DNA from 2 places in the Janthinobacterium algoris genome. Region 1 is predicted to be linked to the other one. Evidence: predicted binding sites of a transcription regulator. Region 1 holds the regulator's gene; the other holds the start of a gene.
What was found. The regulator FNR, encoded in region 1, switches genes on or off when oxygen is low (the NO sensors DNR and NnrR bind a similar motif). The targets are predictions, from matches to a motif close to TTGATNNNNATCAA.
Positions count from the first base shown of each region.

Region 2: a site for FNR is predicted at 4,610-4,623, ahead of ACQ4W7_RS08430 (bacteriohemerythrin). Genes of this name have one in related genera too.

Region 1 covers NZ_JBNYXZ010000003.1:57,439-64,780, reverse strand. Annotated here, with positions in the region: gene ACQ4W7_RS05240 (response regulator) at 1-1,198, opposite strand, end outside; gene fnr (fumarate/nitrate reduction transcriptional regulator Fnr) at 1,438-2,196, shown strand; gene ACQ4W7_RS05230 (FixH family protein) at 2,200-2,724, opposite strand; gene ccoG (cytochrome c oxidase accessory protein CcoG) at 2,779-4,161, opposite strand; gene ccoP (cytochrome-c oxidase, cbb3-type subunit III) at 4,166-5,086, opposite strand; gene ACQ4W7_RS05215 (cbb3-type cytochrome oxidase subunit 3) at 5,079-5,282, opposite strand; gene ccoO (cytochrome-c oxidase, cbb3-type subunit II) at 5,284-5,898, opposite strand; gene ccoN (cytochrome-c oxidase, cbb3-type subunit I) at 5,914-7,341, opposite strand.
Region 2 covers NZ_JBNYXZ010000004.1:344,022-351,363, forward strand. Annotated here, with positions in the region: gene ACQ4W7_RS08405 (ribonuclease T2 family protein) at 1-301, opposite strand, end outside; gene ACQ4W7_RS08410 (branched-chain amino acid aminotransferase) at 457-1,557, opposite strand; gene ACQ4W7_RS08415 (PepSY-associated TM helix domain-containing protein) at 1,778-3,883, shown strand; gene ACQ4W7_RS08420 (hypothetical protein) at 3,886-4,071, shown strand; gene ACQ4W7_RS08425 (hypothetical protein) at 4,236-4,391, shown strand; gene ACQ4W7_RS08430 (bacteriohemerythrin) at 4,699-5,097, shown strand; gene ACQ4W7_RS08435 (hypothetical protein) at 5,101-5,955, opposite strand; gene ACQ4W7_RS08440 (TonB-dependent siderophore receptor) at 5,946-6,770, shown strand; gene ACQ4W7_RS08445 (TonB-dependent siderophore receptor) at 6,739-7,342, shown strand, end outside.

The DNA.
Region 1 (7,342 bases):
CATTCAGGGGCGTGCGGATTTCATGGCTCATGTTGGCCACGAAATCGCTCTTCGCGCGGTTGGCCGCCTCGGCCCGGTCACGCTCCTGTTCCAGCTCTGCCGCGCGCGATTCGAGCTCCTGCTGCAGGCGGTCGCGTTCGCTCATCAGGCCGTTGAACGCTTCCGTCAGTTCGCCGATCTCGTCGCGCTGCTGCACCGGCACGGGAGTGAAGCGGTTGCCGCTGGTGCGCAGGGCCAGCAGGGTGTCGCGCAGGCGTACCAGCGGCGACAGCAGGCGCACGGTGACCCAGCCCAGAACAAAAGCAGCCAGCAGCGAAGCGAGGATGCTCCACAGTACCAGCCGGTACAGTACGCCATCGAAGGGTTCGAAGGCATCCTCGACGGGCAGCGAGGCACCCAGCAGCCAGTTCACGGATTTCAGGCGCTTGAAGCTGTTGACGGCCGTGATGCCGCGGTTGTTGGTGCTGACCATGCTGCCTTCGCCATCTTCCTTCAGCAACTGCGTGGTCGTCAGGTTGGCGTTCGGCTGGCGCGGCTGCAGCAAACGGCTGGTGTCGGGATGCAGCACGTAGCGCGGCACGGCGCCGCGCGTGAGGATGAAGTAATAGCCGCTCTTGCTGATCTTTTCCGAGCGCAGGCGTCCCAGCAGGTTATCCTTGTACAGGCGCAGCACGCCAATCACCACGCCGGCCACCTGGCCATCGGCGGTGAGCACGGGCGCCACCATCTGCACGATGGGCATGCCGCTTGATTTGCCCAGCATCGGCTCGGTGATCATGGGCTGGCGCGTGCGCACGACGGTTTGGAAGTATTCGCGCTCGCCGACGTTGATGCCGGCGCGTCCCGCGACCCGCGGCATGTCGGCCACGATGGCGCCTTGCGCATCGAGCACCAGCACGTCGTCGAACAGCACCAGCATCGCGCGGCGCGCATAGTATTCGCGCAATTGGGCGGGCTGGGCGATCAATTCCGGCGGCTGCTGCCTGGCCGTCAGCGCGACGATCTGCAGCAGCATGCCCAGCTTGTCGTCGAGCTCGGCAGCGGTGCGGGTGATCAGGGCTGATTGCTGGCTCAGCAGCACTTTGGTGAAGTCGGCGCGCATGTGCTGCACCTGGATCATGGTGACCAGCGCGATCATGGCGATCGAGGTCAGGCTGGTGGCTAGCGCGACTTTTGCTTTAATGCCGAGAGGCTTCATGATTTCCTTTTCAGTACCGGGCGGCACAGGCGGCAGATAATGCTGTCAGGAATTTTCCTATCAATACCCGAGCTTGGCAAGCGGCGCGGCGCAAATTGCCCTCCCCGCATGGGCTTTTGACGATGTTGCCATATAATTAAAGTCAGAACGTCGTTTATTCAGCGCAATTGCGGTGAAATTGGCACACGGCAACCGTGTATGCAGTAAACTTGTTATTGCATTTTCTAAAAGGTATTAACATGACTGAAGCGCTACTCACTCCCACCTTGCCCATAGTGAACGTGGAAGCGTTGCGTGCGCGATGCTCGACCTGCAGCATGCATCAATTGTGCCTGCCGATGGGTCTCGATGTGGGCGATATGGACAGGCTGGACCAGATCATCGGCCGCCGCCGCAAGATCGTGCGCGGCGCCTCGCTGTTCCGCATCGGCGACTCGTTCCAGAACCTGTATGCGATCCGCCTGGGGCACTTCAAGACGTACCAGATCAATCCGGGTGGCGAAGAGCAGGTGACGGGTTTCCAGATGGCCGGCGAACTGCTGGGCATGGACGCCATCAGCGCCGACCGCCACCACTGTAATGCCGTGGCGCTGGAAGACAGCGAAGTCTGTGAAATACCGTTTTCCAGCCTGGAACAATTGCTGGGCAATATGCCGACCCTGTTGCGCCATTTCCACCGCATGATGAGCCAGGAAATCACGCGCGAGCAAAGCGTGATGCTGTTGCTGGGTAATATGCAGGCGACGCAGCGTTTTGCCGCCTTTATCGTCAACCTGGCCTCACGCTATGAAGCGCGCGGCTATTCGGCCAGCAAATTTCAGTTGCGCATGTCGCGCGAGGAAATTGGCAATTACCTGGGGCTGACCATCGAGAGCGTCAGCCGTCTGCTGTCGAAGTTCAAGAAGGAAGGCTGGCTGCGCGTCTCGAATCGAGAAATTGAAATCTTGCAGCCCGCCAAGTTGAAAGCCATTACGGCTGGTACCGACGTCTGCAAGTAAGCTTTACAGCTCTGCGTCAGCATGCAGCGCGATGCTGCGCTGCAGGGGCCAGGTCCAGATGCCGGACAGGCGCCACTCGCGTTTATCGTTTTCCACCAGCACTTGCCAGCGGCTGCGCTCAAGCATCGGCAGCGCTACCGAGAAGTTGCCGGCCGCATCGGGCTGCACCAGCAGCTTGATATCCTTTTCCGGCAAGGTCGCATGCGCCAGATGCAGCTGCAGCGGACCCTGGTAAGCCTTGCCGAAGCTGTGCACGGAACCACTGAGGCGCGCGTGCGCCACATCATAGGATAAGCTGGTATCCATTGCCAGGTTGCTGGCGATCGTGTCGCGCTTCAAATCCTGGTTGATTGCCTTGCCCTGCTTGTAATAGTCGCCCACCACCAGCGCATCGGGCTGCGTAAACGCGATATAGCCCATGAAGCTGCCGACGACCACGGACAGGCCTGGGCCGATCATCAGCAGCCAAGGCCAGCGATGCTTGTACCACGGTGCAACGGGTGCTTGCAGCTTGAGACTGTCGGACATGATATTTCTCCTGTTTGATCAGCCAGTCCCCATGCGGGGACTGGCCTTCCTACATTAGCGCGGCACGATGAATACCGCGCTTTCACGTACATGCAGCGATGGGTCGTCCAGCGAGTGCAATTCGATCGCAATCTTGTTCGAGCCCTTTTCGCCGACCCCGTGCGGCACGCGCAGGCGGATCGGCCAGCCCAGCGTTTCCGTCGGCTGCAACATCACTTCTTCGCGCGTCAGCAAGGTCAGGCCCGGCAAGCCGGAGACGCTGATTTTAAAATGCTGGCTTTGCTCCGAGGTGTTCATGATCTGCAGGCGGTAGACGTTTTCGATCATGCCGTCTTCCACTTCGCGTCCCATCGAACCGCGGTCGCGGATCACGTCCATTTTCAGGGGCGTGCGCAAGGCCAGCGAAGTACACACGGCGATGATGATCAAAGCCAGGATGGAAGTGTAGATCAGCACGCGCGGGCGCATGGCGCGCTGGCGTATCTGCTTCGAATTGAAGTTGTTTTCCATCGCATGGTCGGTACTGTAGCGTATCAAGCCCCGTGGCCGCTCGACTTTGTCCATCACGCTGTTGCAGGCATCGACGCAGGCGGCGCAACCGATGCATTCATACTGCAGGCCGTTACGGATATCGATGCCGGTCGGACACACCTGCACGCACAGGGTGCAGTCGATGCAATCGCCCAGCTTGTCGTTGTTGCCGGCCTTCTTGCTCATGGCGCCACGCGGTTCGCCGCGCTTGGTATCGTAGGTGATGATCAGCGTGTCCTGGTCGAACATGGCGCTCTGGAAGCGTGCGTAGGGGCACATGTATTTGCACACCTGCTCGCGCAGCCAGCCCGCGTTGCCGTAGGTTGCCAGGCTGTAGAACAAGACCCAGAACCATTCCCAGGGACCGAAATTCAAGGTGGTCACCGCCTGCGCCAGTTCCTTGATCGGCGTGAAGTAGCCGACAAAGGTAAAGCCCGTCCACAGGGCGATGGCGCCCCACACCAGGTGCTTGGCCGTCTTCTTGAAGGCCTTGCGCACGGAGGGACCCTGCTTGTCGAGGGCCATGCGCGCGCTGCGCGTGCCTTCGATGCGGCGTTCGACCCACAGGAAGATTTCCGTGTATACCGTTTGCGGGCAAGAGAACCCGCACCACACCCGCCCGGCAATGGCCGTGACGAGGAACAACAAATACGCACAGATGATCAGCAGGGCCGCCAGATAGATGAAATCCTGGGGCCACAGCACGACGCCGAAAATGTAGAACTTGCGCGTGGTCAAATCGAACAGCAGGGCTTGCCTGCCATTCCAGGTCAACCACGGCAAGCCGTAGAACGCCAGCTGGGTAAGCCATACGCATACCCATCGCCAGGTAGCGTAGCGTCCTTTGGCCTCGCGAGGGTAGATTTGCTCGCGGGCCGCATACATCTTGATGACTTGAGGTTCCATTACATCATTTCACGGGCGTCTGGGGATTCGACAGGCTCCAGACATAGGCCGACAGCACGTGTACCTTGGACTCGCCGAGGAAATCGCTGAAGGCCGGCATGGTGTTGCTGCGTCCCTTGCGTACGGTTTCCATGATGGTATCGGCACTGCCGCCATACAGCCAGATCTTGTCCGTCAGATTCGGCGAACCCAGCATCGGGTTGCCCTTCGCATCGGCGCCATGACAGGCCATGCAGGCGCCGAACTTGGCTTTGCCCAACACCGACTTGACGGGATCCGAGGTGGAACCGGACAGGCTCAGCACATAGTGGGCCACGTTCTCGACATCCTTTTCGGAGCCCAGGGCGGCGCCCATCGGTGGCATCTGCCCATTGCGGCCGTGCAGGATGGTGGTCTTGATGATGTCAGGTTCGCCGCCATACAGCCAGTCCTTGTCGGTCAGGTTGGGGAAGCCCTTGTTGCCGCGCGCATCCGAACCGTGGCATTGCGCGCAGTAAGTCAGGAACAAACGCTGGCCGATGGCTTGCGCCTGCGGATCGGCGGCCACCGTCTTCAAGTCCTGGCTCAGGTACTTGTTGAACAGGGGGCCGTAGTCGGCTTCCGCCTTCTTCAGCTCTTCCTCGTACTGGCCAGTCGATTTCCAGCCCAGGCTGCCGGCATAGTTGCCCAGGCCCGGATACAGGAACAGATACGCCAGGGCGAAGACGATGGTGATGTAGAACAACCACATCCACCAGCGCGGCATTGGCGTGTTGAGTTCCTTCAAGTCCTCGTCCCAGACGTGGCCCGTGGTGCCGTCGGCAGGGGCGCCGTCGACCACTTTGATTTTCGACTGCGAGTACAGCAGCACGCCGCAGCCGATGATGCCCAGCAAGGACAGCACGATAATGTAGATATTCCAGAAGCCATTGGTAAAGTCAGCCATGGTTGCGCTCCTTTGCCACGCTCATCTCGGCCTCGGCCGGATAGTCCAATGCGTCATCGGCGAACGGCAGGCGTGCCGCCGCGTCGAAGTCGCTGTTGCTGCGGCTGAACGTCCACCACAGGATGCCTACGAACGTCGTAAAGGAAACCACCGTCATGACGCTGCTGGCGCTGTCAAACAGGTTTTCGATTGCCATGCTAATTCCTTGTTTTGATTAATGTACCGAGGCCTTGCAGATAGGCGACCAGGGCGTCTTCTTCCGTCTTGTCCTGCAGCTGCGCCGGGCCGGCGGTGATTTCCGCATCGCTGTACGGCTGTCCCAGGCGTTGCAGGGCGCGCATCTTCGGCATGATGTCGTCAGGCACCAGCTTGGTCTTCGCCAGCCATGGGTAGGCCGGCATATTCGACTCGGGCACCACGTCGCGCGGGTTGTTCAAGTGCGTGCGGTGCCATTCATCGCTGTAGCGGGCGCCCACGCGGGCCAGGTCCGGCCCCGTACGCTTGGAACCCCACTGGAACGGACGGTCATACACGAACTCGCCAGCGACCGAATAGTGGCCATAGCGTTCCGTTTCCGCGCGCAGCGGACGTACCATCTGCGAGTGGCAGTTGTAGCAGCCTTCGCGCACGTAAATGTCGCGGCCCGCCAGGCGCAGCGGCGAATACGGCTTCAGGCCGGCGACCGGTTCCGTCGTGCTCTTCTGGAAGAACAGGGGAATGATTTCGACGGCGCCGCCGATGCTGATCACCACCGTGACCAGGGCGATCAGCAGCCAGGGGTTTCTCTCAATCCATGCATGTGAAAATTTCATTTGCTTTTGCTCCTATCAGGCGTGCGCCGCGTTCAGTTCCGGAATGCGGGCGACGGGGAGTTTGCTGCCGCGCAAGGTCATCCAGGTGTTGTAGCCCATGATGCACATACCCGACAGGTACAGCAGGCCACCGGCCACGCGTACCACGTAGTACGGATATGTTGCTTTCACGCTTTCGACAAAGGTGTAGGTCAGGGTGCCGTCCGGATTGACCGCGCGCCACATCAGGCCCTGCATCACGCCGGCGATCCACATTGCCGCGATGTACAGCACGATGCCGATGGTGGCCACCCAGAAGTGCACGTCGACCAGGCGCGTGCTGTGCATCTGCGTGCGGCCCGCCAGGCGTGGCAGCAGATAGTAGATCGAACCCATGGTGATGAAGCCCACCCAGCCCAGGGCGCCCGCATGTACGTGGGCAACGGTCCAGTCGGTGTAGTGCGACAGCGAGTTGATGGTCTTGATCGACATCATCGGACCTTCGAAGGTGGCGATGCCGTAGAACGACAGCGAGACGATCATGAATTTCAGGATCGGATCGGTGCGCAGCTTGTGCCACGCGCCCGACAGGGTCATGATGCCGTTGATCATGCCGCCCCAGCTTGGTGCCAACAGAACCAGCGAGAAGACCATGCCGATCGATTGCGTCCAGTCAGGCAATGCCGTGTAATGCAGGTGATGCGGGCCGGCCCACATGTAGGTGAAGATCAGCGCCCAGAAGTGGACGATGGACAGGCGGTACGAGTACACGGGGCGCTCGGCCTGTTTCGGGATGAAGTAGTAGACCATGCCCAGGTAGCCGGCGGTGAGGATGAAACCCACCGCGTTATGGCCGTACCACCACTGGATCATGGCGTCCTGCACGCCCGCATAGGCGGAATACGACTTGGTGAACGAGGCTGGCATGACAGCGCCATTGACCACGTGCAAAATCGTCACGGCCAGGATGTAGGCGCCGAAGAACCAGTTGGCCACGTAGATGTGCTTGACCTTGCGCTTGATCAAGGTGCCGAAAAACACGATGGCGTAAGCGATCCAGACGACGGCGATGAGGATGGCGATAGGCCATTCCAGTTCGGCGTATTCCTTGCCGCGCGTCATGCCCATGGGCAGGGTGACGACGGCGCACAGGATCACCGCTTGCCAGCCCCAGAACGTGAAAGCGGCCAGTTTGTCGGAAAACAGGCGCACCTGGCAGGTGCGTTGTACAACGTAGTACGAGGTGGCGAACAGGCCGCAGATGCCGAAGGCGAAAATCACCGCATTCGTGTGCAGCGGACGCAAACGTCCGTATGTCAGCCAAGGTATGTCGAGGTTCAGGGCAGGCCAGGCCAACTGAGCGGCGATGATAACGCCAACCAGCATGCCGATGATGCCCCATACCACAGTAGCGACCGCGAATTGCTTCACGATCTTGTAGTTATAGTTCAGCGATTGATCCACA
Region 2 (7,342 bases), on a different contig from region 1:
CGATCCAGCCGAAGTGGTTACTCTCGGCGCACTGGAAAGCGGCCTTTTTCGACACTTCGCCACGGCGGCGCTGGCTGTCGCAAAAGCCGGGCGACCACGACAACGCCAGCATGAAGTAATCGGTGGGGACGTTGGTGCTTTGCTTGTAGCAGGTGTTTTTCTCGTCCGACGGCTTGACGTCATAATCGACGTAGCTGACGGTGCGGGGAATCGCGCAGGTGGCGTCGGCCGCGTGGACGGCGCCGGCCGACAGGCTGAGGAACAGGACGGCAAAGGCAGGCAAGAGAGAGCGAATTTTCATCGAGTTTCCTTCAAGATATAAAAACGCCGGCAACAAAGTGCCGGCGGGGTCAAAACGAACAACATCAGTCACGACACCTGACAAAACCGTAGCGAGCGGCAGCGATTTGTGGTCGCAAAGCGCGACGCGCAGTAGGTTTGGTCAGGTGACATCGACTAGCAGACGGTGTGCATCCAGCCGTGGGTATCGGGGGCCGTGCCATGCTGCAAGCCCAGCAGCGCTTCGCGCAGGGCCAGGGTGACGGCGCCGTTTTCATTATTGTTGATGGTCATTTCAAAGCCATTCGCCTTGGCCACACCCACCGGCGTGATGACGGCGGCCGTGCCGCAGGCGAACACTTCGGTCATGCGGCCCGAGGCGATGTCGTCGCGCCATTGCTGGACGGATAATTTACGCTCTTCCGTGGCATAACCGAGGTCTTTCGCCATGTCCAGCAGGCTGCGGCGGGTGATCCCTGGCAGCAAGGTGCCCGTCAGTTCCGGCGTCACGACGGTAACTTTCTCGCCATCCTTGTAGACGAAGAACAAGTTCATGCCACCCATTTCTTCGATGAATTCGCGGTGCACGGCGTCCAGCCAGACGACCTGATCGCAACCCTTCTCTTGCGCTTGCGACTGGGCCATCAGGCTGGCCGCGTAGTTGCCCGCGCATTTCGCTTCACCGGTGCCGCCCGGCGCGGCGCGCACGAAGTCTTCGCTGATCCACACGGTGACGGGTTTCACGCCTTTCGGGAAATAGGCGCCGGCCGGCGAGGCGAACAGCACGAACAGGTATTCTTCCGAAGGACGCACGCCCAGGTAAGGGTCGGTGGCGATCATCAGCGGACGCATATACAGGCTCTCGCCCGTGTTCTTCGGCACCCAGTTGCGGTCTTGCGCAATCAGCGCGTCGCCCGCTTCCAGGAACAGCTCGACCGGGATGGCCGGCATGGCCAGGCGCGCGGCGCTGCGGTTGAAGCGCTGGGCATTTTGTTCTGGACGGAAAGTCTTGATGCTGCCATCGGGCTGGGCAAACGCTTTATAACCTTCGAAGATGGCCTGGCCATAGTGCAACGACGAGGCGGACGGGTCCAGCGTCAAAGGGCCGTAGGCCTTCAATTCGCCCTGCTGCCACTTGCCGTCGCGGTAAGGAATCACCACCATGTGGTCCGTGAAGATGCGGCCGAAGGCGGGATTGACCATGCGCGCGGCGCGTTCGGCGTCGGACAAGGGATGGGCGGATGGGGTGACGACGAGATTCGGTGTGGAAGTGGTCATGGCGGCAATGGGAACTAGTGAACAGTATCCCTATTGTAGCGCCTATGGCGCCTGATCAGGCAAACGAGGATGGCCAGGAGGCTGCGCAAGACGACGACCCTGCCCCGCGAAAAGCGGCCCCATCATTTGCGAATGATTCTCGTTTGCGTTATTATGTCAGCCTTCCTTCTTCCCCGCCATGCCTGACGCCCTGCTTGGTGGCGCCATCGAAAGCCGCTTCATGACGACCTCCTCCCTTCCACAACCCCAGCTGCGCGCCAGCGCCGACGAGGCGCCGGAAACCCTCCGGCAGCGTCTGTTTGCCGCCCCGCAACAACGGCGCTGGCATTGGAGTTGGAAGCAGGTGTGGTTTCAATTGCATTGGTTCATCGGCATCACGGCCGGCACGGTGCTGGTGATCATCGGCTTGAGCGGCGCCACCCTGGCCTTCAAGGAGGAATTGCTCGATGTCATGAACCCCGGCGTGCGCGATGTGCCCGTGGAAACACGCGCGCCGCTGACGCCGGCCCAGTTGGCCAGCATCGCCGCATCGGAACACGGCCAGCGCGTGGCGTCCATCACCGTGTATGCACAGGCGGGCGCTGCTCCCCGGCTGTTCTTCGCGCCGAAGAACGGCCAGCGGCGTGGCGAGTCCATTTATGTGCAACCGTACACGGGCGCCACCCAGCCGGCGCTGGCGGGGGAGGGATTTTTCGAGTGGACGGAATCATTGCACCGCTGGCTGCTGCTGCCCCGCGATCCGGGCCGGCAAGTGGCGGGCGCGCTGGCCCTGTGCCTGCTGGGCCTGGCACTGTCGGGCCTGTATCTGCGCTGGCCCCGCCGCCCGCTGGACTGGCGCACCTGGCTGACTGTCGACCCGGCCCTGAAAGGCCGCTCCTTCCTGTGGAATTTGCACGCCGTGGCCGGCACCTGGTGCCTGCTCGTCTACGTGGCCCTGACCCTGACGGGCATTTACTGGAGCTATGACGTGGTGCGCGACAATATCGACGCCTGGGCCGGCAAGCCGCCTAGAGTGGCGCAGGTGCCGGGTAAAAAAGGCCAGGCCAAGGAGAAGGCGCCGGCCGTCGACCTCAGCCTGGCCTGGAGCAGCTTCCAGCAGCACGCCCCCGGCTGGACCCTGGCCAGCGTGCGCCTGCCCACGCGCGCCGGCGAAGCCGTGCAATTCACCTGGCTGGCCAGCGATGCGCCGCACGAGCGGGCGCGCAGCCGCATGCGCATTGCACCGGCCAACGGCACGGTCACGGAAAACGAACCGTACAAACAGCAGGGACTGGGGACGCGCCTCGTCAACATCATTTATCCGCTACACATGGGCACGTATTTCGGCTTGCCGGGCCGCATCATCGTCACCGTGGCCAGCCTGGGCCTGCCCCTGTTCGCCATCACGGGCTGGATGTTGTACCTGGGCCGCCGCAAGGCAAAACGGGCTGTGCAGGCACAGCGCGCCATGCTGGGCGCCGGTACGCCAGGCAAGACGGGCACGGGCTTGCCGACCCTGGTGGCCTACGCCAGCCAGTCGGGCCAGGCCGAACGCCTGGCGCTGGAAAGCGCGCGCGCCCTGCAGCAGGCGGGCGTGGCCGTCGATGTGCAGTCGCTGGACCGGTTTGATCCCGCGCAATTGCGCGAGTATGAACGGGCCCTGATCGTCGCCAGCACCTTTGGCGAAGGCGAAGCGCCGGACGGCACGCGCCGCTTCGCGCGCCTGTTGCAGCAGACGGCGGGCACGCCGCTGGCAAGCCTGGAAGTGGGCGTGCTGGCACTGGGCGACCGCCACTACAGCGACTTCTGCTGCTTTGGCCATGCGCTGGAGCGCCAATTGCGCGCGCTGGGCGCCACGCCCCTGTTCCCCCTGATCGAAGTGGACAAGCACGACCCAGCCGCCCTGGCCGACTGGTCGCAGGCATTGGCCCGCTGCAGCGGCAGCGCCATCGACGCCATCGGCGTGCAGGAAGAAGCGTCATATGCCGAATGGCGTTTGCTGCGCCGCGTGCTGCTCAACCCGGGCAGCCTGGGCGGCGAGCTGCATGAAATCACGTTGACGGGCCCGGCCGATGCCACCTGGGAAGCGGGCGCGCTGGCCGAAATCATCGGGTGCAACGCGGACGGCAGCGATGGCGACGCGCAGGGTGCGCAAAGTGCTGGGCCAGAAGGATCTCGACGCCCTGCTGGCGGCCGGACGCTACCGCCGCGACGTGTATTGATCTACATCAGTCCGCCCCCGGCGCCGCCCGGCTATGTGGGCAAGCGCACAGTCAGCGCCAGCCATCGGACTACAGTGGGGACATCGCGGCACGATTGCCGCTCCACTCACTGTCTGCGAGGCTAGCCATGAAAAACCCCTGGATGAGCATGTACCTGAGCGCGGCCAACCGCATCGCCAACACGGCGCGCGGTCACGCCACGGCCGCCGTCAAGCGCGAAGCGGCAAAGAATACGCGGCAATTGACGCAAGTGTGGTTCGACTCTTTCCTGCCCGCAGCAGGCAAGCCACGGCGCAGCCGCAAGGCGAAATAGGCGCAGTCACGAGCGGTATCTGGTGCGGTGCATCACAGCAATAAGTTGAAGTTACGACCAGGTGAGCTAAACTGCAAGCATGGTAGTAAAGATATGCGTACGCGATTGAAGTGACCGGCAGGCGCCGCATCCCCGCGCCGCCACCGGCTCATCAGGAGACGACCATGTTGACGCTTAAAGTACTGGCCTGCCTTGCCTTGTCGGCCTTGCTGCTCGCTCCCCTCGTGCTGAGGGATGCCATGCAGTTGTCGGCCGGCCAGCAATTGCAGGTACCCAATGTCGATGCGCACGCCATGTGGAGCCATTGGCCCAAGCAATAAGCAAGACAAGACGCGCAGCTGAGAAAACACCGCTGACTGCGTTGCTTTGACTTGCCGTACTAGCGTACTGTCTGCGTCAAAGACGCCTTGCCAACGGCGTTTTTCAGCGGCGCTTGCTAGTGGCATTCACCGTCAAGAACCGCTTTATTGCAGAGTGGAAATTTGTTCCTCTATCCATTTGTTTTTGTCTTGTTTCCCTCGCCCTCTTCACCATATTTTTGATCCAGGTCATGGATTTGAAGTGTCGCTGCGCCCACACTGGAACAGTCCGCTTCGCATCGGGACGGACTTAACCGGGAGCATCGGCATGGGTAAATCGGACTGGAAGGATGAGATGGCGCTGGGCGTTCCCGCCATCGACGAGGCGCATGAGGCACTGTTTCAAGAGCTGGCGCGGCTGGGACAGTTGAGTGACCAGCATTTCAGCGTGGCATTTCGCGAGCTGATTGCGGCCGTCGAACGCGATTTCCGCGAGGAAGAAGATTTGATGGAAGAAATCTCCTTTCCCTCGCTGGCCAACCACCGCGAACAGCATGCGCGCGTGCTCAGCGGTTTGCACCATGCCTGGGCCGCCGTCGATGAAGGCGACCTGGAGCAGGGACGCCTTGCGCTCTCGCTCTTGCCGCAATGGCTGATCTTTCACCAGGCCACCATGGACCTGGCCCTGGCGGCGGCCCTGGAGTTGGTGCAGCGCCAACCGAACTAACGTCTACAGCAGCAGCACCGTGGCTAGCTCGGGCAAGACCACGCGGTAATGTCCCGGGTATTTGTCTTCGCCATCGAAAATCTTGCAAAACACGGGCTGGCTGATGTCGTTGACGGCTGGCTCGTTCATGGGCAAGGTGGCGATCAGTTGCTCGCCATCCATCAACCGCAAGGCGCTGCCCCGTTCGGCCGCGCAAAAGGCCAGCGATTGCACATCGTTGGCAAACGGCCGCTTGTACCACGGCGTGATGGCCCGCACGGCGCGCCGGGCGTCGCGCAGGACTTGCCCCACGCGCGTGACATTCCACGCATCGCGCGCCACGGACGGCTGGAGGACGATATTTGCCGTCAGCTCGCCCCTGCCCTTGTTCACCAGAAAAGTGCCATCTTGCGCGGCAATGTCATCGTTGAGCGGCACGACAAACACGCCGCCGTCGGACACCTTGATCGGCACGGGGGCGCCATTGCCTTGCAAGGCCACCCGCACATCGTCGATGGTGGCGCTCAGCTTGGCCGGAATCAGGCGCAGTGCCATGACCACGCTGCCGCTCGACACTTGCCACACCTTCCTGGCAGTCAGATAACTCTCGCGGTAAGCCGTGAAACGTATGCGCGGCGCCTTGGCGTCGCTGTTGGCCGTAATCGTCACCGTTTGCGATGGCGAGGCGTCCTGCGCTGGCGCAGCGGGGGTGGCAGGCGCAAGGGGCGACGGCACAAGGGGTGGCAACACAACAGCGGCGGCGGGCGGCACGCTGGCGCTTTGCAGCGGCGCGGGAACAGCCGGCGGCGGCGCGTGTTCCTGGGCCCGGCCCAGCGACACGACACACAACCATCCGGCACAAGCGATCCATGTACGCATGCATTTCTTTCAATGTGGAAAATATTTTATCAGCGCCTGCATTATCGCAGAAGGTCAGCCTGCGCGCCGCTCCTGGCCTGCCGCACTCTATTGGTGCGCACGCCGATGGCATGGCGCGCGGCGGCAATGCACCATTGCAAGACACGATCCTGTACGACCGCATCGAGGTCGTACGCGGCGCCACCGGCCTGATGGGCGGCACGGGCGACCCGTCAGCCACCATCAACATGATACGCAAGCGGCCGACGAAAGAATTCCAAGCCAGCGCCGGACTCATCATGGGCCGCTGGGACGACCAGCGCGTCGAGGCCGACCTTTCCACGCCGCTGAACGCGGAGGGCAGCGTGCGTGCGCGCACGGCCCTGGCCTGGCAAAAACGCGATCCCTACCTGGATATGTATCACGAACGCAAGACCGTCGGCATGCTCATCGTCGAGGCGGACTTGCGTCCCGGCACCCTGCTGATAGCCGGAGTCGACTTCCAGGACAACCAGCCCACGGGCGCCACCTGGGGCGCCGTGCCCTACTGGAACGCGGACGGCAGCCTGGCCAACTTGCCGCGCAACACCAGCTGGACGGCGCCCTGGAGCAGCTGGGCCAACAAGCAGCCACGGTGTTCACCTCGGTGTACCAGCGCCTGCCCGGCAACTGGAATCTGCACCTGGGCTATGCGCGCACGGAAAGCACGAACCGCACCACTGTTCTCCATGCGGGCAAAGGTTATCCCGATCCAGCCACGGGCAAAGGCATGGAACTGTGGACGGCGCCTGGGGTGCAGGCGAAATGAACAGCGACAATTTCGACATTTACGCTAGCGGGCCATTTACCTTGCTGGGACGCAAGCACACGGCCATCGTCGGCTGGAATGGCAATAACGGCCAGGAGCGTTCCATCGGCGGCAAGGAAAAAATCAATTACTCGAAATTCATCCCCGATTACCGCAGCTGGACGGGCAACATCCCCCGCCCCGTGTTTTACCCGGACGGCTCGCACACGGAAACCGTGACACGCCTGACGGGCGGCTATGTGGCCACGCGCCTGAGCCTGGCCGACCCGCTACACGTGATCGTCGGCGCGCGCAGCAGTACTTACCGCACGGACACGCGCAACTACAACACGCAAGGTGTATACACGGGCAGCGGCGACTTCGTGGAAACGCGCAATGAAGTCACGCCGTACGTGGGCGCCGTGTTCGATATCAACAAGCAATATTCGGCCTACGCCAGCTTCACGCAGCTGTTTAACCCGCAATCGAGCAAGGACCGCAACAACAAGTTCCTGGCGCCGGAAACGGGCAACAATGCGGAACTGGGCATCAAGGGCGAATTTTATGAAGGCAAGCTGAACGCGTCGGTCGCCCTGTTCCACACGAAGAAAAAGAATCTGG